DNA from 2 places in the Arthrobacter sp. PAMC25564 genome. Region 1 is predicted to be linked to the other one. Evidence: predicted binding sites of a transcription regulator. Region 1 holds the regulator's gene; the other holds the start of a gene.

Region 1 (10,196 bases):
CGTGGTGTTCTGCGCCTCGTCCAGGATGATGAAGGCATCGTTGAGCGTACGTCCGCGCATGTAGGCCAGCGGTGCGACCTCGATGGTGCCGGCAGCGATCAGCCGCGGGATGGACTCGGGATCCATCATTTCGTGCAGGGCATCATAGAGCGGGCGCAGGTAGGGATCGATCTTGTCGCTGAGGGTTCCCGGGAGGAAGCCGAGCCGTTCCCCCGCCTCGACGGCAGGACGCGTCAGGATGATCCGGCTGACTTCCTTCTGCTGCAGGGCCTGGACGGCCTTGGCCATGGCGAGATAGGTCTTGCCGGTGCCGGCCGGGCCGATCCCGAAGATCACGGTGTTGGCGTCGATCGCGTCCACATAGTTCTTCTGGTTCAGCGTCTTGGGCCGGATCGTCTTGCCCCGGGTGGAGAGGATGTTGGTGGTCAGGACGTCCACCGGGTTCTGCAACGACTGGCTGCGGAGCATCGACACGAGCTGCTTCAGCAGGGCAGGAGTGATGATGGTCCCCCGCGCGACGAGAGCCCGCACTTCGTTGAGCAGGCGCATGATCCGCGGCACATCGGCGGCCGGCCCGCTGATCGAGAGCTCGTTCCCGCGGACATGGAAGTCGACGGCCGGGAACTGCCCTTCGATGAAACGCAAGGCTTCGTCATGGCTGCCGAGGGACTGGACCATCTGATCGGAGTCATCGAACAGGACCACCTCCGTCCGCAGCCCTGGTAGGGAGTGGGGAAATTCACCTGCGGTGCGCCCTCCGGCGCTGATCCGGGCCTTGCCGTTCGTTGCTTCAGTCATGGTGTTGGCCCGCGGGCCTCTGGTCCCCTCCAGTTCGGAAATGGTCTGCCCCCTGGTCCGGTCCGACGGCGGTGCGTGCCGTTTGGTTCCGGGTACAGCGGGTCCTTCCATCTTACGCCAGCACGGCGATCCCGACGCCGGCCGGGATCCGGCGGCCCCCGCGGCCGGATGGCTGCCCAGGCATGGTCATGCCACGCTCTCCAGCGCCCCGGCCTGGGACCGGACGCCAACATGGCTGCCCTTGTAGAAGAGCAGGGGCTCGGCGTCGGTGCGGGCGCCCAGGGCCCGGACGGCCGCCACAACAATGGTGTGGTCGCCGCCGTCGTACTCCTGGTGCAGTTCGCAATCGACCCACCCCAGCGCCAGATCCAGGACCGGGTTGCCCAGCGGCGACGGCGAATGGCCGACACCGGCGAACTTGTCCGCTCCGGAACGGGCGAACTGCGCCGCCAGGTGCTGGTGTTCAGCCGGGAGGATGTTCACGGTGAACCGGCCGGCCTGGCGCAGCAGCGGCCATGTGCTGGAGGTCCGTGCCGGGCTGAAAGTGACCAGGGCCGGCTCCAACGACACGGATGAGAAGGGCTGGCAGGTAAACCCCGCCGGCCCGTGCTTTGTTGCTGCCGTGATCACCGTCAGCCCGCTGGCGAAGTGTCCGGGAATGTGGCGGAGGTTCTTCGGGCTGAGGTCGGAGTGTTCCGTCATGGCGAGTCCTTACAACGCTTGTAGCCCCAATCAACCACCCCGGGCGCAGCTTCGCAACCCCGGCTGAAACGCACAGTCGCGCAGCGACGCAACACGTCACGGCCCGAAACATGACGTAAGAATCCGCTCGTGGGCAGCCGCCGGCGGGGCGGTGCCGGCCGACACTTTGTCTCAACTTCGCATCGGCCGCATATCGTTCCCGTTGCAGTTCCGGGCGGCCGGCCGAATCCGCGGTTTCGCGCCGGGTCCGTATGCCATGCTGGAATCCGGCTGGCCCCACGGCCGCCCGGCCGGTCTCCCGGAAGGGAAAGACGGGCGGCCGCGGGCCGTCTTCGACGGCTGGAAACGGATCATCGCCGCTGACCGCGGCTGTACGCGAAGGGACAATGGCATCAGGCAGCGTGGAGTTGATCAGTCAGTTGCGGGCCGCGTCCGCGGCGTCGCGCTGGCGCTGATGCTGCCTGCCACCCTTGTGCTGTCCGGCTGCGTGGCGACGCCGCAGGGCGGCATCACGAACTCCGGCAGCCCGTCCGAACTCATTCCCGCCTCGGCATCCGCCGGCGCACCGACCACCAGCGCACCGCTGGAAACCACCCAGGCCTCCAACAAAGCCCCGGTCTACTGGATTGGCCGGAGCAATGACAACGTATTCCTCTACCGCGAGTTCCGTGATGTGCCCGAACAGGAGAACCCCGTCACGCGGGCCCTGAAGGTGATGATGTCCCAGAAACCGCTCGACCCGGACTACTTCACGCCGTGGCAGAACCCGAAGAAACTGGCCACCTCCATTTCCGGCAAGAATGTGATTACCGTGGACGTGTCCGCTGACGCCTTCAACTCCAATGTGGATGCGGCGATGGCCGAGCACGCCGTCCAGCAGCTTGTCTACACCGCCACTGCGGCCGCGGCCAGCGCAGGACTTATCGACTCGGGGCAGCAGATACAGGTGGTGGTGCTCGTTGACGGGCACACCGACTACGTCGCCTTCAACCATGTCCGGCTGGGCTCGCCGACCTCCCGGGGCGTGGGGATGGTCGCTCCCGTGTGGATCATTGATCCCCAGGAAGGGACGTCGGTGGACGACGGCACCGTCAGGATCACCGGCCGGAGCACCGTTCCGGGCGGGAAACTGCGCTGGGAGATCCTGCGGGTCGATGGCAGTGTGAAGGCCCCCTATCTGAACGGCACCGCCGCCGCAGCCAGCGACACCGCCCAGTCTGGCGTGTTCAACATCTCGGCGAGCCTCGGCCCGGGAAACTACGAGGTCCGCGTGTCCCAGCTCGAAGCGGGGAACCCGGCCCAGGATCTCAATGTCGACACCCGCGGTTTCACCGTCAAGTAGCCGTCAGGAACCGCCCGGCCCCGCTACCAGCGGCCCAGGATATCGCTCGCCAGCACGGTCGCGGCGGGTCCGGCGGTGGATGAGCGCAGCACGTGGTGGCCCAGTAACGCCGTGACGGCACCGGCGTCGCACAGCCGCGTCACCTCCCGCGGGCTGATGCCACCTTCCGGGCCCACAATCAGCAGGACTTCCCGTGGCAGCCCGGCGGGGTTGCCGCCGTCGGACCCCGGACCGTCCGCCCAGGCCTCGAGCACCTGGCGCAGGGGCCGTACGGCATCTTCGTGCAGGATGACCGCGAGGTCCGCGGCGGCCACGGCCGCCTGCAGGCCGGGGCCGTCGACGGCGGCCCGCACCTCCGGGATCCAGGCCCGCCGCGCCTGTTTCGCAGCAGCCGTGACGACCGACTGCCATTTGGCGTGGGCCTTCACGGCCCGCTCGGCCTTCCACCGGACGATGGAACGCTCCGCCTGCCAGGGGACGACCGCGTCGATGCCCAGCTCGGTGGCGGTCTCGGCCGCGAGCTCGTCGCGGTCGCCCTTGGCGAGGGCCTGCACGAGGACCAGCCGGACATCAGGCCGGGGTTCCACGGCGAGGTCCGCGCACTCCACGGTCAACGCGCCGGGTGCGGCGGCGGTCACGGTGCCGGTGAGCCGCTTGCCCGCGCCGTCGGCGACGTCCACAGTCTCACCGACGGCGAGACGCTTTACGGTGACCGCGTGGCGGGCCTCGGCTCCCTCCAGGCGGAAGGTCGAACCGGGGACCTGCGCATCGAGGGTCCCTGGGGCGGTGAAGAAGACCGGGTTGCTCACCGCTACAGGTTCCCGAGCCGGTCCCGGAGCTTGGCGAACACGCCGCCGCTGGCGGCGAGCTTGCCCTCGGTGAACTGTTCGCCGCGCAGCTTGGCGAGCTGCCGGAGCAGGTCTTCCTGGGCGCCGTCGAGCTTGGCCGGGGTATCCACCTGGAGGTGGACCTTGAGGTCTCCGCGGCCGTAGCCGCGCAGGTGGGTGACGCCGAGTCCGCGCAGGGTGATGACCTCGCCGGACTGGGTACCAGCCTTGACATCAATCTCCTGCGGACCGTCGAAGGTGTCGAGGCTGAGCTCGGTGCCGAGGGCGGCGGCCGTCATCGGAATGTTGAGGCTGGCGTGCAGGTCATCGCCCTCGCGGACGTAGGTGGCGTCGTTGTTGACCCGGATCTCCACGTAGAGGTCGCCGGCGGGGCCGCCGGCGGGGCCCGCCTCGCCCTGACCCGAAAGCTGGATGCGCGTTCCGGTGGCGACGCCGGCCGGAACCTTGACGGTCAGGGAACGGCGGCTGCGGATCCGGCCCTGGCCGCTGCACTCGTTGCAGGGATCCTTGATGACCGTGCCGAAGCCCTCGCAGGTGCCGCAGGGGGCGGTGGTCATGACCTGGCCGAGGATGGAGCGGACGGCTCGCTGGACCTGGCCGCTGCCGCCGCAGATGTCGCAGCGTTCCGGGTGGCTGCCATCGCGGCAGCAGGAGCCTTCGCAGGTGGGGCAGGTGACGGCGGTGTCGACTTCGAGCTTCTTGTTGACGCCGAACACGGCGTCACGCAGGTCGATCCGCACGCTGATCAGGGCGTCCTGGCCGCGGCGGACCCTGGACGCCGGGCCGGACTGGCCGCCGGCGCCGAAGAAGGTCTCGAAGATGTCCTGGAAGGCGAAGCCCTGGCCGGAGTAGCTGCCGCCGCCGAAGCCGTTGTCGGTGCCGTTTTCATTGCCGGTGGTGTCGTAGATCCGGCGTTTCTGCGGATCGGACAGCACCTCGTAGGCGTGCGTGACCGCCTTGAAACGGTCAGAGGCATCATCCCCGGGGTTCACGTCCGGGTGCAGGTTCCGTGCCAGCTTGCGGTAAGCCTTTTTGATCTCTTCCCCCGTCGCTTCGCGGGAGACTCCAAGAACGTCGTAATGGCTGCTCAAAGTTCGTTTCTCTTCCTCGTTGTACTGCCGGTGTTGTACTGCCGGTAAGGGGCAAAAAGTCCAGTGTGCGACGGCCCGCGGCGCTGCCGGCTGAGCCGTCCCGGCGCTTCAGGGCCGGTTCTTCAGGGTCCGAGGATCCTCGAAAGGTAGCGGGCCACCGCACGGACGGCCGCCATGGTGGTTGGATAGTCCATCCGCGTGGGGCCCAGCACGCCGACCTTGGCCGTGGCATCCGGGCCGTAACCCGTCGCGACCACGGAGGCCTCGGCCAGCCCGTCATACGGGTTTTCCCGTCCGATGCTCACCGTCACGCCGCGCGGGTCCTCGGCCATCTCGCTGAGCAGGCGGAGCATGACCACCTGCTCTTCCAGCGCTTCGAGCACCGGGCCGATGCTCAGCGGGAAATCAACGTTGGAACGGGCAAGGTTCGCCGTCCCGGCCATCACCATGCGCTCTTCGCGGCTGCTGGCGGCAAGGGCTTCGAGGCCGCGGGCCAGCGACTGGGCCGCGGCGCGCCGGACCGGCTGGCAGCTCGCGACGACGGCCTGCAGGTTCTGCGGCAGCAGGTTCAGCGGGGTGCCGGACAGGCTGCCGAGGAACTGGTTCCGCAGCTCCGCGAGGGCGTCGTCGGGCAGGTCCCGGCCGATGTCGATGATGCGCTGTTCCACCTTGCCGGTATCCGCAATCAGCACGGCCAGCACCTTCCGGGGCGCGAGCAGCACAAATTCGATATGCCGCACGCGGGCGCGGCTCAGATGCGGATACTGCACGACGGCGACCTGGTTGGTCAGCTGCGCGAGCAGCCGGACGGTCCGGTCCAGCACGTCGTCGAGGTCGTCCGAGCCCTCCAGCAACGCCTGGATCGCACGGCGTTCCGCGGGGGAAAGCCGCTTGACCGCCGAAATCTGGTCCACGAAGAGCCGGTAGCCCTTGTCCGTGGGGATCCGTCCGGCACTGGTGTGCGGGGCCGTGATCAGTCCCTCGTCTTCCAAGGCGGCCATGTCGTTGCGGATGGTGGCGCTGGACACGCCGAGGTGGTGCCGTTCAACGAGTGCCTTGGAGCCAACGGGCTCGCGGGAATGGACGTAGTCCTCCACGATGGCGCGCAGCACTTCGAGTTTGCGCGGTTCGCTCACGCTCCACCTCCAATCGGCTTTCCCGCATGCGGTGCCGCCCGCCGCCTGCCGGTAAAAGCGGCCCGCGGTTAGCACTCGACATACCTAAGTGCTAACCAGTCTAATATGAGTCGCCGCGTTGTTAGCATTGGATTCGCTCCGGGCGTTACTCCCGGGCTGGTGTTTCCGGGCGTAGCTGTTTCCGGGCACAGCCCGGCCGCCCCTCGATCGTTTCCCTGACCGCCGTACATTCCGAGTGCAAAGCAGTGTGTAAGAGATGTCGTACCAGAACTGGGGACCCCAGGACCTGTCCGCTCCCGCCAAGACGCAACTCCCCGAGGTTCCGGTGGAACGGGACATGGTGCTCGAGGAAGTGCAGACCGGCTGGGTCGGCGCGGTCACGCGCGTCGAGAAGTCCGGCGGGATGCATGTCGTGGCCCTCGAGGACCGCCGGGGCAAGTCCCGGTCCTTCCAGCTGGGTTTCGGTTTCCTGCTGGACGGCCAGCCCATCCGCCTGATGCCCCCGGCACCCCGGAAGAACCCGGCCCCCGCTCCCACCCGCACTGCCTCGGGATCGGTCCGGGTTGAGGGCCAGCGCGCCCAGGTGGCGAAGGCCAGCCGGATCTGGGTGGAAGGCAAACACGACGCCGAACTCGTCGAAAGGGTCTGGGGCGACGACCTCCGGGTGGAAGGCATTGTGGTCGAGCCGCTGCACGGCATTGATGACCTCGCCGGCGCCGTGGCGGCCTTCCGCCCGGGCCCGGGCCGGCGGCTCGGGGTGCTGGTGGACCACCTTGTGCCGGATTCCAAGGAATCCAGGATTGCGGCCGCGGTCATGGCCTCCCCTGGCGCCGCAGGGAACGTGCTGATCGTGGGCCACCCCTATGTGGACGTCTGGCAGGCCATCCGCCCCGCAGTCCTGGGCATTGAGCAGTGGCCGGTGATCCCGCGCGGGATGGACTGGAAGACCGGCATCCTGACGGCCTTCGGCTGGCCGCACAGCACCAAGGAGGACATCGGGCTGGGCTGGCAGAAGCTCCTCGGCGCTGTCCGCAGCTACGCCGACCTCGAACCTTCCCTGCTGGGCCGGGTGGAGGAGGTCATCGACTTCCTCACCGTGCCCTAGGCATTCCGCCCGGCGCACCATCACGGCCGGGCCCGATCCACTTTTCACGCCCAGGCAAGTATTCTTGGTACGGCGGCTCCATGCGGGGCCCGGCTCTCCCAGGCACCAACGCACCACCGCAATCCGAAGGATGTAACCGTGGCAGATGACGCACGCGAACACACGGGCCACCAGGCCGGCCATGGCCAGCCCCCGTACCATGGCGTTCCCGCAAATGCGCTGCCGCTGACGGCAAACGAGGACCGGCAGTGGGCCACCCTGGCGCACTTTGGCGGAATCCTTGGCTGTGTACCGTCGTTGCTGATCTATCTGATTTTCAAGGACCGCGGCCCGTTCACGGCCCAGGAGTCCAAGGAAGCGCTCAACTTCACGCTTCCGCCCACGATTGCCGCGGTGCTGGCGAACATCCTGGTGTTCCTGCCGGTGGTGGGCAACCTCTTCGCGGTCCTGGCCACCGTGATCTGGATTGCGGTCACGTGTTTCTCCGTCGCGGCGGGCATCCACGTCAACCGTGGCCAGCCGCACCGCTACGAGTTCAACCTGCGCTGGATCAAGTAGGGCCGCCGCCAACTCCCCGGGGGCGCTGTTCCCCAGGCGTGCCGCCGGCCGGCCGGGTCAGTCCGGCAGGAGCCTGCGGACGACGGCGTCGGCGAGGAGCCTGCCCTTGAGCGTGAGGACCAGGCGGCCCTTGAAAGCCACGGCCGGGTCCACGAGGCCGTCGGCGATGAGCCCGGCGACGGCATGGCGTCCGGTATCCCCCAGCCCTGCGGTCTCCAGCCCCGAGTTGAGCCGGGCCTCGAGCATAACGCGCTCCACGTTGCGGGTTTCGGCGTCGAGCGTTTCCCGTCCGGCGGCGGGCGACACGCCTGAACCGAGCCGTCCCGCATATGCGGTGGGGTGCTTGACGTTCCACCAGCGGACACCGCCGACGTGTGAGTGCGCGCCCGGACCGATCCCCCACCAGTCGTCCCCGCGCCAGTAGGCGAGGTTGTGCCGGCAGGCCTGCTCCGGCGTGCGGGACCAGTTGCTGACCTCGTACCAGCCCAGGCCGGCGGCGGTGATCAGTTCGTCGGCAAGTTCGTACTTGGCGGCGTGGTCGTCGTCGTCGATTCCGGGCACTTCGCCGCGGCGGATCCGGGCGGCGAGCTTGGTGCCGTCCTCGACGATCAGCGCGTAGGCGCTGATGTGGTCCGGACCGTAGGACAGCGCGGTCTCCAGCGAGCAGCGCCAGTCGGCCAGGGACTCCCCCGGGGTGCCGTAGATCAGGTCCAGGCTGACGGCGAGGCCGGCGTCCCTGGCCCACTGCACCGCCCGGGGAACCCGGCTCGGGGTATGGGTGCGGTCGAGGACCTTCAGGACATGCGGAACGGCGGACTGCATGCCGAAGGAGACGCGCGTGAAGCCGGCGTCGGCGAGCAGCTGCAGCGATTCGGGCGTGACAGAATCCGGGTTCGCTTCCGTGGTGACCTCGGCGCCGGGCTGCAGGCCCCACGCCGCGACGGCGGCTGCCAGGATACGGGCCAGGTCCCCGGCCGGCAGCAGTGTCGGCGTTCCCCCGCCGAAGAACACGGTCCCGAGGGGCCGTTCCGGCAGGCCGGAGCCCTGCAACGCCCGGGCGGCGAAGTCCACCTCCGCGATGGCTGTGGTGGCGTAGGCGTCCTGGGATGCCCCGCCGCCCAGTTCGGTGGCCGTGTACGTGTTGAAATCACAGTACCCGCAGCGGACGGCGCAGAACGGGATGTGGACGTAGAGCCCGAAGGCCCGCCCGGTGGCGCCCTCCACCGCCTGGGCGGGCAGCAGCCCGTCCGACGGCGCCGGGTCGCCCAGGGGAAGAACGCTCGGCATGGCTACTTCTTGGCCTTGTCCTTGGATTCGTCCGTTGTGAGGGCGGCGATGAAGGCTTCCTGGGGCACCTCGACGCGGCCCACCATCTTCATGCGCTTCTTGCCTTCCTTCTGCTTCTCCAGCAGCTTGCGCTTTCGGGTGATGTCACCGCCGTAGCACTTAGCCAGGACGTCCTTGCGGATGGCCCGGATGCTTTCGCGGGCAATGATCCTCGATCCGATGGCGGCCTGGATGGGCACCTCGAACTGCTGCCGCGGAATGAGTTCGCGCAGCTTGCCGGTCATCATCACACCGTAGGCGTAGGCCTTGTCACGGTGCGTGATGGCGGAGAAGGCGTCCACCTGTTCGCCCTGGAGCATGATGTCCACCTTGACCAGATCGGCGACCTGGTCGCCGTCGGCCTTCCAGTCCAGCGAGCCGTAGCCGCGGGTCTTGGACTTGAGGATGTCAAAGAAATCGAAGACGATTTCGGCCAGCGGGAGGCGGTACCGGATTTCCACCCGGTCCTCGGAGAGATAGTCCATGCCGCCCATGATGCCGCGCCGGCTCTGGCACAGCTCCATGATCGCGCCGACATACTCGTTGGGCGCCAGGATGGTGGCGGACACCATCGGCTCGCGGACTTCAGCGATCTTGCCGCTGGGGTACTCGCTGGGGTTCGTGACGTGGATGACCTTCTTGTCCTCGAGGGTCACCTCGTATTCCACGTTGGGGGCGGTGGAAATCAGGTCCAGGTTGTATTCGCGCTCGAGCCGCTCACGGGTGATTTCCAGGTGCAGCAGGCCCAGGAATCCCACCCGGAACCCGAATCCCAGCGCGGCGGACGTCTCCGGCTCGTACACGAGCGCGGCATCGTTGAGCATCAGCTTCTCGAGCGCATCGCGGAGCACGGGATAGTCCGTACCGTCCAGCGGATACAGGCCGGAGAAGACCATCGGCTTGGCATCCGCATAGCCGGGGAGGGACTGGGTGGCCGGCTTGGCCAGGTTGGTGACGGTGTCGCCCACCTTGGACTGCCGGACGTCCTTCACCCCGGTGATGAGGTAGCCCACCTCGCCGACGCCGAGGCCTTTGGAGGGGGTGGGTTCGGGTGAGCTGACGCCGATCTCGAGGAGTTCGTGGGTAGCGCGGGTGGACATCATCTGGATGCGTTCGCGGGGGTGCAGCATGCCGTCCACCACACGGACGTAGGTGACGACGCCGCGGTAGGTGTCATAGACCGAGTCGAAGATCATGGCCCGGGCTGGGGCATCCGGATCGCCGGTGGGGGCGGGAAGGTCGCGGACGATCTTGTCCAGCAGCAGTTCGACGCCGGCGCCGGTCTTGCCG
Region 2 (20,389 bases), 960 kb from region 1:
TCGACACAAAAATCCTCTCGGGCCGGCTTCCAAAGCATCAATGTTACCGAACCGTAATTTCTGTGGCCAATCGTCGGGGCGGCCACGTGGACGGTTCCGGTGCGAAATCCCCCATCGCTGGAGGTGCCCGGCGGCGTGTCGCCGGGACCCGCCGTCGTACCCGGCAGCGGCGCTGCCGGACGTGGGGAGATTCCGCGGTGCGGGCGCCCGGGGCACAAAAAACAGGGGGCCGGGCCAGCTGATGCTGATCCGGCCCCCTGTCCTGGAGCTGTGTTGCCGGGCTGGCGCCAGGGAAGGCGCCGGGGGCCCGTGTTAGTGCTGGTGGCCCGCGTGCTCGTCATCATCGGCAGGCTTCTCGACCACGAGGGTTTCCGTGGTGAGGACCAGTGCCGCGATGGAGGCAGCGTTGCGGAGGGCCGCACGCGTTACCTTCACCGGGTCGATGACGCCGGCAGCGATGAGGTCTTCGTATTCGCCGGTCTTGGCGTTGAAGCCCTGGTTGTTGTCGGATTCGGCCACCTTGGCAACGACGACGTAGCCGTCGAAGCCGGCGTTCTGGGCGATCCAGCGCAGCGGCTGGGTCAGTGCCCGGCGGACGATGCCGACAGCAGCGGCTGCGTCACCTTCGAGAGCCTGGACGGCGGGGGTCTCGTCGAGCGCCTTGAGGGCGTGGATGAGGGCGGCGCCGCCGCCGGCCACGATGCCTTCTTCGAGGGCAGCGCGGGTGGAGGAAACGGCGTCCTCGATGCGGTGCTTCTTTTCCTTCAGCTCGACCTCGGTGGCTGCGCCGACCTTGATCACGCCGATGCCGCCGGCCAGCTTGGCGAGGCGTTCCTGCAGCTTTTCCTTGTCCCAGTCCGAGTCCGTGCGGGTCAGCTCGGCACGCAGCTGGGCAACCCGGGCTGCGACGTCCTCGGCCGAACCGGCGCCGTCGACGATGGTGGTGTTGTCCTTCGTGACGGTGATGCGCCGGGCAGTGCCCAGCACTTCGAGGCCGACGGTGTCCAGGCTCAGGCCCAGTTCCGCAGAGACAACCTGCGCGCCCGTGAGGGTGGCGATGTCCTGCAGCATGGCCTTGCGGCGGTCACCGAAGCCCGGCGCCTTGACGGCAACGACGTTCAGGGTGCCGCGGATGCGGTTGACGATCAGCGTGGACAGGGCCTCGCCGTCGACGTCCTCGGCAATGATGAACAGCGGCTTGGAGCTCTGCAGCGCCTTCTCCAGCAGCGGCAGGAATTCCTGGACCGAGGAGATCTTGCCCTGGTTGATCAGGATCAGGGCATCTTCGAGCACTGCTTCCTGGCGTTCCGCGTCGGTGACGAAGTACGGGGAGAGGTAGCCCTTGTCGAACTGCATGCCCTCGGTCAGGACCAGCTCGGTCTGCGTGGTGGAGGATTCCTCAATGGTGATCACACCATCCTTGCCGACCTTGCCGAATGCCTCGGCCAGGAGCTCGCCGATCTCGTCACTCTGGGCAGAGATGGAGGCAACGCTGGCGACCTGGTCGCCGCCGACGGGGCGTGCGTTTTCGAGCAGGCGGGCGGCGACGGCCTCGACAGAGACCTCGATGCCGCGCTTGATCTCGCCGGGGGCGGCGCCGGCCGCGACATTGCGCAGGCCTTCCTTGACCAGGGCCTGCGCCAGCACGGTGGCGGTGGTGGTGCCGTCACCGGCAACATCGTTGGTCTTGGTGGCGACCTCCTTGGCAAGCTGCGCGCCAAGGTTCTCGTACGGGTCGTCCAGTTCTACTTCACGGGCGATCGTGACACCGTCGTTGGTGATCGTGGGAGCGCCCCACTTCTTGTCCAGCACGACGTTGCGGCCGCGCGGGCCAAGCGTCACCTTGACAGTGTTGGCGAGCTTATCGATGCCGGCTTCAAGCGACCGGCGGGCAGCGTCGTTAAACGCAAGCTGCTTTGCCATGGTTTTGTCCTTTCAAGACAGAACCCCGCGCAACTGATCCATCGTCAGAGGGATCGGCGGCGCGGGGGTCCAAGGGAAGTTACTTAACGACGATCGCCAGAACGTCGCGGGCGGACAGCACGAGGTACTCGGTGCCGCCGGTCTTGACTTCGGTTCCGCCGTACTTGGAGTAGATGACGACGTCGCCGACGGCAACGTCAATCGGAACGCGGTTGCCGTTGTCGTCAAAGCGGCCGGGGCCTACTGCAACAACTTCGCCTTCCTGGGGCTTTTCCTGCGCGGAGTCCGGGATAACCAGGCCGGAAGCCGTGGTCTGCTCTGCTTCGAGCGGGCGGACAACAATACGATCCTCAAGAGGCTTAATAGAGACCGACACTCGGACCTCTCCTTCTACGTCAGCAAATTCGTGGACAGTAGAACTGTGGTCCCGGGGCTGGCAAACCGTCGTCGCGGTGCCGGCAGCAAGCCTGGCGGGCAGTTCTTCATGTGTTAGCACCCTCCGGGGGAGAGTGCTAATGACGACTCTATGTAAGGAGTTAGCACTCGGTCAAGGCGAGTGCCAGAAATCCGTTCCGGATGAACGCCCGCGACGTGCTTTGCTACTGCCCGGCGAGGTCCTCAAAGTCCACGTCTTCGCCGTTCTCTTCGTCGTCGTCCCGGCCCTGCTCACTCCGGTGGCGGTACAGCACGAGGCCCCCGGCGGCGGCGAGGGCGGCACCGATGGCCAGGAAGATGATGCCGCCCAGACGGGCCGCGGCGTACGTGTCGCGGATCGCCCGCGCCTCGTCGGTGGCATCCGTGACGTCCTTGCCGCCGACGGAGTAGATGGTCGCGTTGAAGGAATCCAGGAAGAAGATGATGACCAGCAACGCAACGCAGACGACGGCGATGACCCCGCCGGCGATCAGCGCGGGGCGGGCATACCGGGCAAGCCCCCGGTGGTTGCGGTGGTCCCCATCGGCGTACTGCTGCGCTGCGCTGCTGTTGCCGGCCAGGCCGTTGTCGTCGCTGCGCTGATCATTGATGCCGCTGTCTTCCATGCCGTCAACACTAGCGGGCGCATCTGGGGAAGAGCGCCTCCACTACGCTTGTTCCCATGGCTGACGCACCGCAGGACCAGATCGCCCCGCTCCTTAATCCCGAGGGGTGGGAGCTGCTGGCGTCGCTGGGACCGTACCGGGAGGACGAGGCTTTCCGGCTCAACGCCTCCCTCCGGAAGGCCGGCCACTCCCCCGAGCTAGTCTCGGCAGTGCTGACCCAGTCCCGGCTCCGGACCAGGGCCGAGGCCAAGTTCGGCGAGTTCGCCCGGCAGATGATCTTCACCCAGGCCGGCCTGGAGCAGGCCACCCGGCTCACGGTGGCAGCCCGGCATGCGCAGCGGTTCCTCGGTGCCGGAATCAGCCATGTGGCAGACCTGGGCTGCGGGCTCGGCGCCGATGCGATGGCGCTGGCCTCCCTGGATATCCAGGTCACCGCGGTGGAAGTGGACGAAACCACGGCCGCCTGTGCAACCATGAACCTGATTCCGTTCCGGAACGCCACCGTGGTCCACTCGGATGCCACCGCCATGTCGCTGGAAGGGATCGACGGCGTCTGGCTCGACCCGGCCCGCCGCACCACCTCCAGCTCGGGAACGAAGCGGCTCTGGGATCCGGAAGACTTCTCCCCTCCGCTGTCATTCGTGGAGTCGCTGGCCGCCTCCGGCCTCGCCGTCGGCGTGAAGATGGGCCCGGGCATGCCGCATGACGCGGTCCCGGCGGGCTGCGAAGCCCAGTGGGTCTCGGTGGGCGGGGACGTCACCGAGGTGGCGCTGTGGTTCAACGCGGTGCGCCGCCCCGGCATCCGGCGGGCAGCGCTCCTGCTGGGACCGCAGGGGGCAGCGGAGCTGACTAGCAGCGAGGACTTCGGCGGCGGCCCGCTGGCCCCCGTCGGTCCTGTGGAGGGCTACCTGTACGAGCCCGACGGCGCCGTCATCCGCGCCGGCCTGGTGGCCGACGTCGCACTGCAGCTGGACGGGCACCTCGTCGATGAGCACATCGCCTACATCTGTGCCCCGGAACTCAGGGACACCCCGTTTGCCCGGGCCTACAAGGTCCTGGAGATGATGCCGCTCAACGTCAAGGTCCTCAAGGCCTGGGTCAGGGACCAAGGCATCGGCGTCCTGGACATCAAGAAACGCGGCACCTCGGTCACCCCGGAAGAGCTGCGCAAGCAGCTGCTCCCCGCAGGGAAGGCCGCAGCTAAGGCCGGAGGCCGGAATGCCGCGAAGAAGACGGCCACCCTGGTCCTCACCAGGATCGGCGAGGACAAGGTGGCCATCTCGGTGGAGCCGGCCTAGCTCCGGAAGCTACTGGGCCCGCATGAATTCCTCGGCGGCCCGCACCTGTTCATCGGTGGGCCGGATGCCGGTGTACAGCACGAACTGCTCCAGCGCCTGGATGGTGGCCACCTCCGCTCCCGTGATCACGGTCTTGCCCGCTGCCCGGGCAGCCTTGATGAGCGGCGTCTCCGCCGGAAGGGCGACGACGTCGAACACCACCTTGGCAGCGTCGATCGCCTCCTGTGGGAAGGACAGCGCCTCGGCGTCCGGGCCGCCGGCCATACCCACCGGCGTGACGTTGATGAGCATGTCGGCGCTGCCGCCTCCATCGCTTGCGGGAAGTTCCGGACTCCACGCGAAGCCGTACAGTCCGGCGAGCGCCCGCCCCGCTGCCTCGTTGCGGGCGATCACGGTGACATCCTTGAACCCGGCGTCGCGCAGGGCCGCCACGGTGGCCTTGGCCATTCCGCCGGAGCCCAGCACCCACACCGAGTACGACGACGGCACGGCGTTGCGCTGCAGCAGCTGTTCGATGGCCGTGTAGTCGGTGTTGTAGGCGGTGAGCGTCCCGCCGTCGTTGACAATGGTGTTGACCGAATCTATCGCCTTCGCTGAGGGGTCCAAGACGTCGACAAGGGCGATGACATCCTCCTTGTACGGCATCGACACGGCACAGCCGCGGATCCCCAGCCCGCGGACGCCGGCCACTGCCTGGGCCAGATCCGTGGGGGCGAAGGCCTTGTAGATCCAGTTCAGGCCCAGCTGTTCATACAGGTAGTTGTGGAAACGCGTCCCGTTGTTGCTCGGCCGGGCCGAGAGCGAGATGCACAGGGTCATATCTTTGTTCAGTATGGGCACAACCCCATTAAACCCTCCGGCAAAGTCCGGCGGGGTCCGGTGTCAGCCACAACCTGTTCCCGGGCCCTGCGGTCCGACGGCGACGGGAAGCTTCCCTGGGGCCGCCGCCTGTCCCGCAAGGACTGCCAGCAACGCGTCGTAGGCGCCTTGGCTGCGGCCGTACAGGGCGATCTTCGCCGGAGCGGCAGAGCCGGCCAGCGCCCATGGCGCGTCCAGGGCAACGGCAACGTCCGCCGGTGCCGCCTCTGCTGCCTCCGGCTCCGCCGCCCCGCCGAAACCGATCAAGGAAACGAGCGGCCCGCTGCCGACGCTGATGCCGGCGTTCCGGGCCGCGGCCGTGAACCGTGAACGGTCCTCCTCGGAGCCGCCCGTTACACGCACGCCCGCGGGCACCATCCGCCCATGGCAGGGGCCGGCCAGGACGGTGACCGCAGCCGCGGAGACCTTCCGCGACAGCTCCGTGCCGCTGCCCGGCGCCGTTCCCGCCGGGGCGCCGGTGCGGCCACGCCAGCTCATCATGGTGGCCACCCGCCGCGCGGCCTCGGCCAGCCGTTCCGGCGGCAGGGCCCCGCTCTTCACGGCCCCGACGATCGCGGCATGGGCTGCGGCCACATCTGCCGGCATCAGCAGCAGGTCGGCACCCGCGGCGAGCGCCAGCGGAGCGGCGGAGTCATTGGGGAACTGCTTCCGGACCGCCCCCATGTTGAGCGCATCCGTCACCGCCACGCCGTGGAAGCCCATCCCCCGCAGCATCGCATAAGCAGGCTTGGACACAGACGCGGGTACCCCGGGTTCGAGCGCAGGCACGGCGACGTGGCCTGTCATGATCATGGGCAGGCCGGCACTGATGGCCGCCTGGAAGGGTTTCAGATCCTTGGCACGGAGCTGGTCCAGGGACGCACCCTGGACGGGGAGACCGGCATGCGAATCCACGTCTACCGAGCCGTGGCCGGGAAAGTGCTTGACTGCCGGCAGCAGCCCCGAGGCAAGCATCCCCCCGGAGAAGGCGACGCCGAGTTCCGCAGCCGCGTCGGCGCTGCCGGACATCGACCGCGCCCCGATGGTCGGATCTGCGGGGCCCATGGTTACATCCAGGGCGGGGGCGAAGTCGAGGTTGAAGCCCAGCGCAGCCAGTTCCGAGCCCATGGCCTGGCCTGCACCGGAGGCCAGCGGCCCGTTTCCGGCGGCGCCGTAGCTCATCGGGGCAGGCCACTCGGTCAGCGGGGCGCGCAGCCTGGCTACCACCCCGCCTTCCTGGTCGACGCCGATCATTCCGGGCCAGCCGCGGCCATCCGCCCGAGCCGCCAACTGGAGCCGGCGGGTGACGCCCTGCATCGCGCCGGTGTCCACCTGTCCCCCAGGCGTTCCGGGAACGTTGTCTCCCATGATGATGGAGCCGGCTAGGTGCAGGCGCTCGATGGTCGCGGCGTGGGACTCATAGTCGGGCCCGGTAAAGTTCGGCAGCAGGACCTGCCCGGCCTCCTGTTCGAGGCTCATGGCGGCCACGGCCTGGGCGGCCGCGTCGGCGTCCCGCTGCTCCGGTCCCCAGCCGAGCGGCCGGGATCCGGTGTCCAACGGGGAATCCGGGACGCCGTGTGGTGACGGGGCCGCGGGACGGCCTGAAGGTGCTGGCGGCGGAGGCGCCGAGCAGGAGGCCGTTCCGAGGGCCAGTCCCAGAACTGCCATCAAAACCGCTGCGGTCGGAGTTCTTTTGTGAACACTTTCACTTGTTCGCTGTCGTCTGGCCACCGTCTCGATGGTACCCCTGCACTAGACTTGGACCACCGTTGCCCTGCCAACTGTCCGGCGACGCCGCTCGTGACTTTGCCAGTACCTCTGATGGTGACATTGCCGGTTCCGCTGGCCGTGGCACCGTCGGCCAGGGCCGCGGAAACAGACAGCCGAACAGTGAAGGGACCACATGAAGATTGATTTCGCTTCATCCAGGCAATCAACTCTTGGTGTGGAATGGGAGCTCGCCCTCGTCGATGCGGAAACCGGAGAGCTGGCCTCCGTGGCCAAGGAAGTGCTCCGCGGGGTCGCCGCACGGCATCCCGAACTGAACGAGGACGACGAGCACCCGCACATCAAGCAGGAGCTGCTGCTGAACACGGTGGAACTTGTCACCGGGATCTGCAACACTGTGGCCGAGGCAAAGGCGGACCTGAGCAGTTCCCTCGCGGCGGTCCGTGACGTCACCGACCCCATGGGCGTCGAGATCTTCTGTGCCGGGAGCCACCCCTTCAGCCCGCCGCAGCTTCAGCCCGTGACGGACAAGGCCCGGTACGCCAAGCTCATTGACCGCACCCAGTGGTGGGGCCGCCAGATGGTCATCTACGGCGTCCACGTCCACGTCGGCCTCGACAGCCGGGACAAGGTCCTCCCCGTCCTGGACGGCCTGGTGAACTACTTCCCGCAGTTCCAGGCGCTCTCTGCCTCCAGCCCGTTCTGGGGCGGCGAGGACACCGGCTACGCCTCCCAGCGCGCGCTGATGTTCCAGCAGTTGCCCACCGCCGGCCTGCCCTTCCAGTTCTCCAGCTGGGAGGACTTCGAGTCCTATGCCCAGGACATGTTCACCACCGGAGTGATCGACTCGCTCTCCGAAATCCGCTGGGACATCCGGCCCGTCCCCCATTTCGGCACCATCGAGATGCGCATCTGCGACGGACTGGCCACCCTCGAGGAAGTCGGCGCCATTGCAGCGCTGACCCAGTGCCTCGTGGACGACTTCTCCACCCTGCTGGACAACGGCGGGACCATACCGACCATGCCACCCTGGCATGTGCAGGAAAACAAATGGCGTGCCGCGCGCTACGGCCTGGACGCCATCATCATCCTCGATGCCGAAGGCAACGAGCAGCTCGTCACGGACCACATCCGCGAGACAGTCGCCCGGCTTGAACCCGTCGCCGTGAAACTCGGCTGCAGCGCCGAGCTGGCCGACGTGCTGAAGATCATCGAGCGCGGCGCCGGCTACCAGCGGCAGCGGCGCGTGGCGGCAGAGCACGGAGGCGACCTGCGCGCCGTCGTACTGGACCTGGTCCAGCAGATGCGCAAGGGGCCCGAGGCCTAGGCCGGGCCTTCACCTCACAGCACCGCTTCAGGCCGAGACGGTGGTGACCGGCATGGAGGAATCCGGGGCAAAGCCGATGCCGCTCGGCGCCACCCCGGCCATCACCAGCTGGGCGCCGAGCGCGGCGACCATGGCGCCGTTGTCGGTGCACAGGGACAGCGGCGGGACGGTCAGGCGGATCCCGGCCGCGCTGCAGCGCTGCTGGGTGAGCTGCCGCAGCCGCGAGTTGGCGGCCACTCCCCCGCCCAGCAGCACCTCGGTAATGCCGTTTTCGCGGCAGGCCAGCACCGCCTTGGACGTGATCACATCCACCACGGCTTCCTGGAACGCCGCGGCGATATCCGCCACGGGTACCACTTCCCCGCGGGCCTCGAACTGCTCCACACAGCGGGCGACGGCGGTCTTGAGCCCGCTGAAGGACCAGTCGTAGCGGTGCGGGCCGGGTTCCTCCGCGGTCCCCATGTACTTCGGCTGGCTGAGCCCGCGCGGGAAGCGGATCGCCTTCGCGTTGCCGCTGCGCGCCAGCCTGTCGATGGCGGGGCCGCCCGGATAACCCAGGCCCAGCAGCCGGGCCACCTTGTCGTAGGCCTCGCCGGCGGCGTCGTCGATGGTGGAGCCGAGCAGTTCGACGTCGTCCGTGATGCTCCGGACCCGCAGGATTTCGGTGTGCCCGCCGGACACGAGCAGCGCGCCCAGGTTCTCCGGCAAACCGTTAGCCGGCAGCGCGCCGGTAACGGTCTGCGGGCCGCCGGCATCGGCTTGGAGCAGCCCGACGCCGACGTGCGCGACGAGATGGTTGATCGCGTAGAGCGGCTTGCCCGTCGCGACGGCGAGGGCCTTCGCCGCGCAGACGCCCACCATCAGGGCTCCCGCGAGTCCGGGCCCGGAGGTGACCGCGATCGCGTCGAGCTCCTCCAGCCTGACGTCGGCCTCCGCCAGCGCCTCCCGGAGGGCGGGCACGAAGGCGTCGAGATGGGCGCGCGAGGCGATCTCGGGGATGACGCCGCCGAACCGGACGTGTTCGTCCATCGAGGAGGACACGGTGTTGGTCAGCAGGGCCGTTCCGCGGACAATCCCGACGCCGGTCTCGTCGCAGGAGGATTCAATGCCGAGGACCAGCGGCTGGTCACGGTGCTGGGTGCGGTTCATGGGCGGCCTGCTTCCCTGGGCTGCTCGGACGGTGGTGGGGCGTTCAGCCGGAGCCGCATGATCAGGGCGTCGACGCCGTCGCGGTAGTAGCGGCGCCGGACATGGATCTGTTCGAAGCCGAAGCGGAGATAGAGCCGCTGGGCACGCGGGTTGTCCGCCCTGACCTCCAGCAGCACGTCCTCGGCATGGCGCCGCCGGGCCTCCCTGATGAGCTCGGTGAGCAGGGCCGAGCCGATGCCCTTGCCTTCCTGTTCCGGCACGACGGCGATGGTCTGGACGTCCGCGATCGGCTCGATGCACATCAGCCCGGCGTAGCCCACGATCCCGCCGTCGAGCTCCGCGACGAGGTAGCGGCGGGTTTCCCGTTGTGCCAGCTCATCGAAGAACATCTGCAGGGGCCAAGCGTCTACCGGGAACAGCCGGCGCTCCAGCTCGTGGACGGCCGGGATGTCCGCGACATCCATGGCCCGCAGCGTCACCGTGCCCGGCGCCGTAGACGGCGTTTCCGCGCGGCTCACAGCGCGCGCTTCCGGGGGCCCGGCACCTGGGCGTCGGACTCGCGCAGGTACAGCGGGGTCGAATCCAGCAGCTGTTCTCCTGCCGCGAGCCGGGCGAGCGCCAGCCTGCCCAGCCCGAGGGCCTCCGGCTGCCGGTCGCTGAATCCGGGGACGGCGTGGAGCACCCCGGAGTAAATCCCGGCCCCGGCGCCATAGACCGGCAGCCCGGGGAGGTCCGCGGCGAACCCCACGTGCGGGCCATCGAGGAGCCGCGGCAACCGGGCGCCGGTGAGGGTGTACCGGGCCCAGTAGACCTCCTTGCGCCGCGCATCGGTCGCCACCAGGAACTCCGGCGGCGCCTCGGCTGACCGGGCCACGTCGAGGGCGATCGCGTCCAGGCTCATGACGCCGTACAGCGGTTTATTCCAGACAAAGGCGAGGGTGCGGGCGGTGACGATCCCCGAGCGCAGGCCGGTGAAGGGGCCCGGGCCCACCCCTGTGACGATGGCGTCGACGTCGGCGCCGGCCAGGCCGGCCTCGGCCAGGAGCCGCTCGATCCCCGGTGCCAGGACTTCCGCGTGGCTGCGGGTGTCCTCGGTGGCGAAGCTGCCCAGCCGGGACTCCGTCGCACCATCGGAAACGAGGGCGGCGCTGGCCACGGCGGAGGTGTCGATGGCGAGGATCAGCATCAGGAGTTCCCTTCCGCGGCGGCGGGAAGGGTCCCGGGAAGGATCGGGAGCCCGGGAAGCGCCGGGGGCTGTGCCCAGCGCGGACCGAAGCCGCGGATCACCACGGTGCGGGGCTCGCCGTCGTCGTCCGTGTCAAAGTCCAGGACGCCGCCGGCCTCCGCCGGTCCCGGCGAGCCGTGCCCGGACGAAGCCGCCGGGGTGCCGCCCAGCGCGCGGTACAGGTCCACCTCGAGCCGGCTCTCGCTCAGGTGTTCCACCCGGTCGCGGCCCCATTCGACGACGGTGACGGCGCTGTCCATCGTGTTTTCGAGGTCAATGTCATCGATTTCGGATGCGGACTCCAGCCGGTACGCGTCCACGTGCACGAGGTCCGGGCCGCCCGGGCGCGGGCCGTCGGGCAGGTTGGGGTGGATGCGGACCAGCACGAAGGTCGGTGAAATGATGCCGGCGCGCACGCCCATCCCTTCGCCGAGCCCCTGGGTGAACGTCGTCTTGCCCGCCCCGAGTTCGCCGGTGAGGATCACGAGATCCCCCGCCGCCAGCTGGGCGCCGAGGGCCGCCCCGAGGGTATGGGTGTGCTCCGCCGTCTGGACTTCGAGCGTCCGTTGCCAGGCCGCCGCGCTCACGGCGTGGCCTTGTTGTTGCCGGATGCTCCGGCCACGGCGGCGCCCCCGTCGTGGGGGTAGGGTACTTCGTTGATGTAGCGGCGCGGCACCCGGGGGCTGATCCGGGTGACGATCTCGTAGTTGTTGGTCCCGGCGGCGCGGGCCCAGTCCTCCGCCGTCGGGCCGCCGTCCTCGCCGTTCCCGAACAGCACGGCTTGGGCCCCGAGGATGCTCGGGCCGCCGGCGGTCACGTTGCGCGGTCCGAGGTCGATCACCATCTGGTCCATCGCGATCCGGCCGACGACCGGGTAGTTCACGCCCTCCACCCGGACCGGGCCGCCGGTGGCAACGCGCGGGACACCGTCGGCGTAGCCCAGCGGGATGAGCCCCAGGGTGCTGGCCCCGGCGGTGCGGTAGTTCAGGCCGTAGGAGACGCCCTGGCCGGCGGGCACGTCCTTGCAGTGTGACACGACCGTGCGGACCGTCATGGCCGGGCGCAGCCCCAGCTCCGCGGAGCTCTGCCCTTCGAAGGGGGACAGCCCATAGATGCCCAGGCCCACCCGGACCAGGTCAAAGTGCGTGTCGGGGCGGGACAGGGTGGCCGGAGTGTTGGCGAGGTGGCGCACTTCGGGGTCCGCGCCGGCGTCCTGGGCGATGGCGAGGGCCTCGCGGAAAACGGCCAGCTGCTCGTCGGTTTCCGGACGCTCGGGCTCGTCGGCGACGGCCAGGTGGGAGAAGATGCCCACCACCCGCAGCAGGCCCTGGTCCTGGTACTCCATGGCCTCGCCGACGACGGCGTCCCAGGCTGCCAGGGTGGCGCCGTTGCGGCCCAGGCCGGTGTCCACCTTCAGGTGGATGCGGGCGGGCCGTTCCTGATCACGGACCGCTGCCACCACCCGGTCCAGCTCCCAGCCCGAGCAGCCGATGTCGATGCCGGCGGCGACGGCGGCGGCGAAGTTGCTCTCCGGGGTGTGCAGCCAGGCCAGCAGCGGTGCCTCGATCCCGGCCGCGCGCAGGGCCAGCGCCTCGGAAATGTGGGCCACGCCGAGCCAGCCCGCGCCGGCACCGAGGGCGGCCCGGGCCACCGGAACGGCGCCATGCCCGTATGCGTCGGCCTTGACCACTGCCATGACCTGGGCCGGCGAGGCCACGGCCGCCAGCCGGCGCACATTGTGCCGGATGGCCTCGAGGTCGATTACTGCCGAACGCTCCTCGGGGCGGGCCGCTGCGGCCGCCATATCGGTGCGGAAGTCGCCTGTCGCTGCTGGGTAAGTCACGTATCGATTCTAGGGGCGGCAGTGCACACCGGATAATTCCGGCCACCGGCCCCCGGAGGACATGCCCATTGTTCGCGCCAGAGAGCGGGCCCAGCGGGACTATGTCCATGCCCCGGCCCGGGCACGGGGCATGCGCAACGGTGAAGGGGACCGGGGCTCAGCACCGCACGGGGCATGCCCATCTGCTCGCGCCGTACGCCGGCCGGCTACGCGTCCGAAAGGTGCGCGATGGTCGCCGTCGCGCGCCGCTGCGCCTCCGGCGGCACATCCCGGACGATCTCCTCGAGGAAGCGATAGCGGCGCAGCCACTGGCTGCCCTGCCGCTCCTTCCGGGCGTTGGCCCGTTGCCACCAGTCGGCGATGTCCCCCCAGCCGGGCGCCGCAAGCGAACCGCCCACCTCCTGCACGGCCAGGGCGGCGCACAGGTTGGCGAAACGGAGCCTGTCCCCGAGCGGCCAGCCGGCCAGGCAGCCCACGATGAAGGCCGCGCCGAAGCAGTCCCCGGCGCCGGTGGGATCGTAGGCCGAGACCGGCAGGGAGGGCACCCATTCCTCTTCGCCCGTTTCGGAATCGACGGCCATGGCGCCCTGGGGGCCCAGCGTCACGACGGCCACCGGCACCTTGTCCGCGAGCGAATACAGCGCGGACCAGGGATTGTCGCGGCCGGTGAACGCCATCGCTTCGTGCTGGTTGGGCATAAAGGCGTGGAAATACTGCAGGTTCTCCAGCCGGGCGGCGGACCAGGCGCCCGTGGGGTCCCAGCCGACGTCGCCGAACAACCGGACGCCGGCCTTGCCGGCGTCCAGGGCCCATGGTTCCATTTCCTCGCCGAGTTCCGCGATGGCCGCGAGCGCCGGCGGCGGGCATCCGATCAGTTCGGTCGAGGTCACCGGCGCCGGATGGCCGTGCGTCACCATCGAGCGGTCCTTCTCGACGCTGAGGGACACCGTGACGGGCGAGTGCCAGCCCGGAACGCGCCGGGACAGGGACAGGTCAACGTGTTCCTGCCCGGCCAGGATCTTCCAGTTGAAGTCGCCGTAGCCGTCGTCCCCGAACGCGGCGGCCAGCCCGGTCCGCAGCCCCAGCCGGGCCGCGGCAATCGCCTGGTTGGCTACCCCGCCGGGGCAGCTGCCCATCCCCTCGCTCCAGATTTCGGTGCCGGCCCGGGGCAGGTGCGGCAGCCCGGTGAAGATGATGTCCTGGAAGACGGTGCCGGTCAGGAGCAGGTCGAAACCCTCCGACGCCGGGCTGCGGACGGCGGACAGCGGATCGTAGCGCCGCATTGGATTCGCGTCCATGTATGGCAGACTACGCCGTCCCCGTACCCGGGGATAGACGGAGTGCCAGCGGCCGGGCACCGGCAAGGAACAGCACCGAATAGACTGTCCGCATGCGGCTCATGATTGCCGGCGGCGGCGGGTTCCGGGTTCCGCTGGTCTACCGGGCCCTCTCCTCCGGACCCTTCGCGGGGCTCGTCCGGGAGCTCGTCCTGTACGACGTCGACGCCGGCCGGCTGGCCGCCGTCGACGCGGTCCTGGCCTCGCTCGCCGGGCAGTCCACGGACGCTGGCTTCCCCACGGTCCGCGCCACCACCTCCCTCGCCGAGGCGCTCGACGGCACGGACATGGTGTTTGCCGCGATCCGCCCGGGCGGCACCGCCGGCCGGACGGCGGACGAGCGGATCGCCCTGGACCTGGGGCTCCTCGGCCAGGAGACCACCGGCGCCGGCGGAATCTCCTATGCCCTGCGGTCGATCCCCCGGATGCTCGAGCTCGCGGCGGAGATGCGGCGCCGGTGCCCGGAGGCGTGGCTGCTCAACTTCACCAATCCGGCGGGCATCGTCACGGAGGCGCTGGTCCCCGTGCTCGGCCACAGGGTTGTCGGCATCTGCGATTCCGCCAGCGGCCTCGTGCACCGGGCGGCGCGGGCCGCCGGCGTCGCCCTCCCGGAGGGAAGGCTCCAGGGGAAGCTCGACGGAATTCTCGACGGCGTGGGCTACTACGGGCTCAACCACCTGGGCTGGCTCTACCGGCTGGAGTCCGGCGGCCGGGATGTTCTGCCGGAGCTGTTGGCGGATGCCGCGGCACTGGCAGGCTTCGAGGAAGGCCGGCTGTTTGGCCAGGAATTCCTCGCCGGCCTTGGCTGCCTGCCGAACGAGTACCTCTATTACTACTACGACACCGTCCGCGCCGTGGCCGGGATCCGGGCCTCCGCCCAGACCCGCGGCGAGTCCATTGACCGGCAGCAGTCGGCGCTGTACCCGCGGCTGGCGGCCGCGGGGCCGGAGGCGTATCCGCTTTGGGAGGCTGCGCGCCGGTCCCGCGAAGAAGGTTATCTGGCCGAGGCTCGGACGGCGGGCGAGCGCCGGGACGAGAGCGACCTGGACGGCGGCGGCTATGAACGCGTCGCCCTGGCGGCCATGCGGGCCCTGTCCGGCGGCGGCGAAGCGGAGCTGATCCTCAATACCCCCAACACGGTGCCGGGCGCAGGTCCCGGCCTGGTCCCCGCGGTCCCGGGGCTGCCCGCGGACGCCGTTGTCGAGGTTCCGTGCCGGGTGAGCCCCGACGGCGTCGTGCCGCTGCCGCAGGACCGCCCGGCTCCGGCGCAGCTGGCGCTGATGCGGCGGGTCAAGGACGTCGAACGCCTCGTCGTGCAGGCGGCCGGACTGTCAGCCGGGCAGGCAGCCGGGCAGGGCCGGCGGCAGGCGGCCCTCGCGGCCTTCGCCCGGCATCCCCTGGTCGATTCGGAGGTCCTCGCCGGGCAGCTGCTCGCCGGCTATGAGGCCGCGTTCCCGGAACTGGCGCTGCTCTGGCGTGGCGGGGACGGCCCCGCTCCGGGGCACGACGCCGGGTTTCCCCGGGTTTGACGGCCGCGCCCGGCGCGCCGGCCGGAACGCCCGGTGATTCCCGGCGTCGTGGTCGCAAAACCGGGGAAATCCAGCGCACACCCACGGCAAGATGACCGTGGCTCGATGATGACGCCGTTGGCCCCGCACCGGCCGGCGGGAGCCCGCCCGCGGTACAGGAGTAATGTTTTATCGAAATGCAGTCCGCAGAGGAGGGGAAACAATGTCGCTGATCCGGCGTGTCGCCTTCCTCTCCCTGCATACCTCGCCGATGGAGCAGCCCGGATCGGGCGACGCCGGCGGCATGAACGTCTACGTCCGGGCACTGGCCGCGGCCCTCGCGGAGACCGGCGTCGAAGTGGAGATCTTCACGCGGTCCACCGCCGCCGGGCAGGCCGCCGTCGAACATCCCTCCCCGGGAGTGTGCGTCCACAATGTCATGGCAGGTCCGCCGCGGAAACTGCCCAAGGAGGCACTGCCGGAGCTGCTGCACAGCATGGTCGCCGAGGTCGACCGGATCCGGCACCTCCAGCCGCACGGCCGTTACGACATGATCCATTCGCACTACTGGGTGTCCGGGGTGGCCGGGCTCGAACTGTCCCAGCTCTGGGGGCTGCCGCTGGTACACACCATGCACACCATGGCCAAGGTCAAGAACCTGCTGCTGGAGTCCGGTGAACAGCCGGAACCGCGCCGGCGCGAGGACGGCGAGCAGCGGATCGTCGACGCCGCCACCCGGCTGATCGCCAATACCGGGACCGAAGCCGCGGAGCTGGTCTCCCACTACAACGCCGACCCAGACCACATTGACGTGGCGCCGCCGGGCGTGGACCTGACCGTCTTCACCCCCGCCTTCCGGGGCCGCTCCCGGGCGGCGCACGGAGTTCCGCCCGGCAGGTTCCATCTGCTGTTCGCCGGCCGGATCCAGCGGCTCAAAGGCCCGCAGGTCCTGATCAAGGCGGCCGCGCTGCTCCGATCCCGCCGCCCGGACATCGACCTGCAGCTCACGGTCCTGGGCGCCATCAGCGGTGCGAAGGACTTTGACCTGAAGTCGCTGATCAGCGCCGCCGGGATGGACGACGTCGCCACCCACCACCCGCCGGTCAGCGCGCCGGAGCTGGCCGGCTGGTACCGCTCGGCCGACGTCGTCGTGATGCCCTCCTACAGCGAATCCTTCGGGCTCGTGGCCCTGGAGGCCCAGGCCTGCGGCACGCCGGTGGTCGCCACCAAGGTGGGGGGGCTGTCCCGCGCCATCTTCGACGGACGGACCGGGCTGCTGGTGGACGGGCACAAACCCGAGGACTGGGCAGACGCCCTCGAGGCCCTCTATGACGACCCCGCCACGCGGGAGGACATGGGCCGTGCCGCCTCGCTGCACGCCCAGGGGTTCGGCTGGCAACGGACGGCCGCCATCACCCTGGAGAGCTACCACACCGCCGCGGCACAGCACTTTGGGAGCCTGCACATCCCGGTGGGCCACGCGCCCTGAGCCGGAACCGCCGGCCGGAACACCATCCGGAAGACCCACCGACGCCACGAGCCGAAGGACAACGATGTCTGAGACCACACCTGCCAGGAAGGCGGTCCTGAGCGACCTTCAGATCGCGCAGCAGGCCACGATGAGGCCCATCGAGGAGGTTGCTGCCGCCGCCGGCATCAATCCCGAGGCGCTGGAACCCTACGGCCGCTACAAGGCCAAGATCGATCCGGCGAAGCTCGCTCTGTCCAGGGCGGGCGGCCCTTCCCGTGCCCCAGGCAAGGTGGTGCTGGTGTCCGCGATGTCCCCCACCCCCGCGGGCGAAGGAAAGTCCACCACCACGGTGGGGCTGGCGGATTCCCTGGCCCGTGCCGGGCACAAGGTGATGATCGCGCTGCGCGAGCCGTCGCTGGGCCCCATCCTCGGCATGAAGGGCGGCGCCACCGGCGGAGGCTACTCACAGGTGCTGCCGATGGACCAGATCAACCTGCACTTCACCGGAGACTTCCACGCCGTCACGTCAGCGAACAACGCCCTGATGGCCCTCGTGGACAACCACATCTTCCAGGGCAACGGGCTGAACATCGATCCGCGCCGGATGACCTTCAAGCGCGTGCTGGACATGAACGACCGCTCCCTCCGCGAGGTGGTGATCGGCCTGGGCGGACCGGCGCAGGGCATCCCGCGGCAGGACGGCTTCGACATCACCGTGGCGTCCGAGATCATGGCGGTCTTCTGCCTCGCCACGGATCTCGCCGACCTGCGCGGAAGGCTGGGCCGGATCACCTTCGGCTACACCTACGACCGCCAGCCGGTCACGGTCGCGGACCTGGGCGTGCAGGGTGCCCTGACCATGCTGCTAATGGATGCCATCAAGCCGAACCTGGTGCAGTCCATCGCCGGCACCCCGGCCCTCGTGCACGGCGGCCCGTTCGCCAATATTGCGCATGGCTGCAACTCCCTCATCGCCACGCAGACCGCCCGCAGCCTGGCGGACATCGTGGTCACCGAGGCCGGCTTCGGCGCGGATCTGGGTGCCGAAAAGTACATGGACATCAAGGCGAGGGTGGCCGACGTCGCGCCGTCCGCCGTCGTGCTGGTGGCCACCATCCGGGCCCTCAAAATGCACGGCGGCGTGGCCAGGGACCAGCTCCGGGAGCCCAACATGGAGGCGCTGGCGGCCGGCGTCGTGAATCTCCAGCGCCACATCCGCAACGTCGGGAAGTTCGGCATCACACCGGTGGTGGCGGTCAACAGGTTCGGCACCGACAGCCAGGCCGAGCTGGACTGGCTGCTGGGCTGGTGCGCCACGGAGGGGGTCCCGGCTGCCGTGGCCGATGTCTGGGGCCGGGGAGGCGGCGGCGACGGCGGGGACGAACTGGCGGCGAAGGTGGCCGCGGCCATCGAGGCACCGCACACCTTCCGGCACTTGTACCCGCTGGAGCTGTCGGTGGAGGACAAAATCCGGACCATCGCGCAGGAGATCTACGGCGCCGACGGCGTGGATTTCTCCGTCCCGGCACTCAAACGGCTCGCGGAAATCGAGAAGAACGGCTGGTCGGGTTTCCCGGTCTGCATGGCGAAGACCCAGTATTCCTTCAGCGACGACGCGTCCAGGCTCGGTGCACCCAAGGGCTTCACCATCCATGTGCGCGACCTTATCCCCAAGACCGGGGCCGGCTTCATCGTGGCACTCACCGGCGCCGTGATGACCATGCCCGGGCTGCCCAAGGTCCCGGCTGCCCTCCAGATGGACGTCGACGCCGAAGGCAACGCCGTCGGCCTCTTCTAAAAAGCAACGCGGGGTCACTTACGGCCCATCCCGAAGGTGGTTATGGGCCGTAAGTGACCCCTCGTTGCGGGTGAGGAAGGGGGTTAGCGCTCGAGGTCGCCGCGGATGAAGGCCTCAACCTTTTCGCGGGCGATGTCGTCGTTGAACTGCTCCGGCGGGGATTTCATGAAGTAGCTCGACGCCGAGATCAGCGGGCCTCCGATGCCGCGGTCCAGGCCGATCTTGGCGGCGCGGATGGCGTCGATGATCACGCCGGCGGAGTTGGGTGAGTCCCAGACCTCCAGCTTGTATTCCAGCGAGACCGGGGCATCGCCGAAGTTGCGGCCCTCGAGGCGCACGAACGCCCATTTGCGGTCGTCGAGCCACTGGACGTAGTCCGACGGGCCGATGTGGACGTCGCGCGGGGCGATGTCGGCCTCGACGTTGGAGGTGACGGCCTGCGTCTTGGAGATCTTCTTGGACTCCAGGCGGTCGCGCTCCAGCATGTTCTTGAAGTCCATGTTGCCGCCGACGTTCAGCTGGTAGGTGCGGTCCAGCGTGACCCCGCGGTCTTCGAAGAGCTTGGCCATGACGCGGTGCGTGATGGTGGCACCGATCTGGCTCTTGATGTCATCGCCGACAATCGGCACCCCGGCGGCGGTGAACTTGTCAGCCCAGGCCTTGGTCCCGGCGATGAAGACCGGAAGCGCGTTGACGAAGGCCACGCCGGCGTCGATCGCGCACTGGGCGTAGAACTCGGCGGCTTCCTGGGACCCCACCGGCAGGTAGCAGACCATCACGTCGACCTTGGCGTCCTTGAGCGCCTGGACGACGTCGACGGGCTCCTCGGTGGACTGCTCGATGGTCTCGAGGTAGTACTTGCCGAGCCCGTCGAGGGTCGGCCCGCGCCGGACGGTGATGCCGGTCGGCGGGACATCGGCGATCTTGATGGTGTTGTTTTCGCTGGCCAGGATGGCTTCGGACAGGTCCAGGCCCACCTTCTTGGCGTCGACGTCGAACGCGGCAACAAATTCGACGTCGTTGACGTGGTATTTGCCAAACTCCACGTGCATCAGACCCGGGATCGTGGCCTGGGGGTCGGCATCCCGGTAGTACTGGACACCCTGGACCAGCGAAGTGGCACAGTTACCTACGCCGACGATTGCAACACGAATCGGATTTGAAGACACGGAACTCCTTTGAGAACAAACTTCACGTGCCCGTCGGGGACGCACTCTGATGTGCGACGGCCGCAGACGGGCACGGCGCCATACGGCGCCCTTAGTATTCTACCCAACGGCGCCGGGTCCCTGGTTGTTCCCGTCCGCCGCCTGGTCCTCTGTTACGTCAGGCGGTCAGCCGGGCTGTTTCTGCGCCCACAGGTTGATGTCCGACTCAACGGCGAACTCTTCGATGGCCGTGAGCTCCTCCGCCGAGAAGTCCAGGTTGTTGATGGCGGAGAGTGTGTCCTCGAGCTGGCTGACGCTGGAGGCGCCGACGAGCGCAGAACTCACGGACGATCCCCTGGCCTGGCCGCGGAGGATCCACGCGATGGCCATCTGTGCCAGCGACTGGCCGCGGCCTTCGGCGATGCCGTTGAGCCCGCGCACCCGGTCCAGCCTGTCCGCCGTGATGGTGGATTCGGCCAGAGACTTCGCCTGGGCGGCGCGTGAATCGGCCGGGATGCCCTCCAGGTAGCGGTCGGTGAGCATGCCCTGGGCCAGCGGGGAGAACGCGATGCAGCCTGCGCCCACCTGCTCCAGCGCCTCGTAGAGGTTGGGGCTGCCGTTTTCGGTCCAGCGGTTCAGCATGGAGTAGCTGGGCTGGTGGATCAGCAGTGGCGTGCCAAGTTCCCGCAGGATCCGTGCCGCCTCGAGGGTTTGCTCGGGGGTGTAGGAGGAGATG

Evidence for each region. Region 1 encodes HrcA, which represses chaperone genes, less so after heat shock. Its sites were predicted from a motif close to TTNGCACTCGNNNNNNNCGAGTGCNAA; they were not measured.
Region 2: a site for HrcA is predicted at 2,460-2,486, ahead of groES (co-chaperone GroES). Genes of this name have one in related genera too.

The regions. Positions count from the first base shown of each region.
Region 1 is NZ_CP039290.1:2,569,928-2,580,123, reverse strand. Features, by position in the region: gene E5206_RS12055 (PhoH family protein) at 1-798, opposite strand, end outside; gene E5206_RS12050 (flavin reductase family protein) at 985-1,500, opposite strand; gene E5206_RS12045 (GerMN domain-containing protein) at 1,955-2,842, shown strand; gene E5206_RS12040 (16S rRNA (uracil(1498)-N(3))-methyltransferase) at 2,866-3,651, opposite strand; gene dnaJ (molecular chaperone DnaJ) at 3,654-4,781, opposite strand; gene hrcA (heat-inducible transcriptional repressor HrcA) at 4,904-5,917, opposite strand; gene E5206_RS12025 (DUF3097 domain-containing protein) at 6,174-7,022, shown strand; gene E5206_RS12020 (DUF4870 domain-containing protein) at 7,161-7,580, shown strand; gene hemW (radical SAM family heme chaperone HemW) at 7,638-8,867, opposite strand; gene lepA (translation elongation factor 4) at 8,870-10,196, opposite strand, start outside.
Region 2 is NZ_CP039290.1:1,601,846-1,622,234, reverse strand. Features, by position in the region: gene E5206_RS07440 (acyltransferase family protein) at 1-7, opposite strand, end outside; gene groL (chaperonin GroEL) at 313-1,923, opposite strand; gene groES (co-chaperone GroES) at 2,003-2,299, opposite strand; gene E5206_RS07425 (hypothetical protein) at 2,523-2,963, opposite strand; gene E5206_RS07420 (class I SAM-dependent methyltransferase) at 3,020-4,261, shown strand; gene E5206_RS07415 (shikimate 5-dehydrogenase) at 4,271-5,080, opposite strand; gene E5206_RS07410 (glycoside hydrolase family 3 N-terminal domain-containing protein) at 5,144-6,676, opposite strand; gene E5206_RS07405 (glutamate--cysteine ligase) at 7,023-8,174, shown strand; gene tsaD (tRNA (adenosine(37)-N6)-threonylcarbamoyltransferase complex transferase subunit TsaD) at 8,202-9,323, opposite strand; gene rimI (ribosomal protein S18-alanine N-acetyltransferase) at 9,320-9,787, opposite strand; gene tsaB (tRNA (adenosine(37)-N6)-threonylcarbamoyltransferase complex dimerization subunit type 1 TsaB) at 9,838-10,509, opposite strand; gene tsaE (tRNA (adenosine(37)-N6)-threonylcarbamoyltransferase complex ATPase subunit type 1 TsaE) at 10,509-11,135, opposite strand; gene alr (alanine racemase) at 11,132-12,391, opposite strand; gene E5206_RS07375 (carbohydrate kinase family protein) at 12,598-13,689, opposite strand; gene E5206_RS07370 (6-phospho-beta-glucosidase) at 13,782-15,257, shown strand; gene mshA (D-inositol-3-phosphate glycosyltransferase) at 15,460-16,725, shown strand; gene E5206_RS07360 (formate--tetrahydrofolate ligase) at 16,790-18,505, shown strand; gene E5206_RS07355 (inositol-3-phosphate synthase) at 18,589-19,674, opposite strand; gene mgrA (L-glyceraldehyde 3-phosphate reductase) at 19,840-20,389, opposite strand, start outside.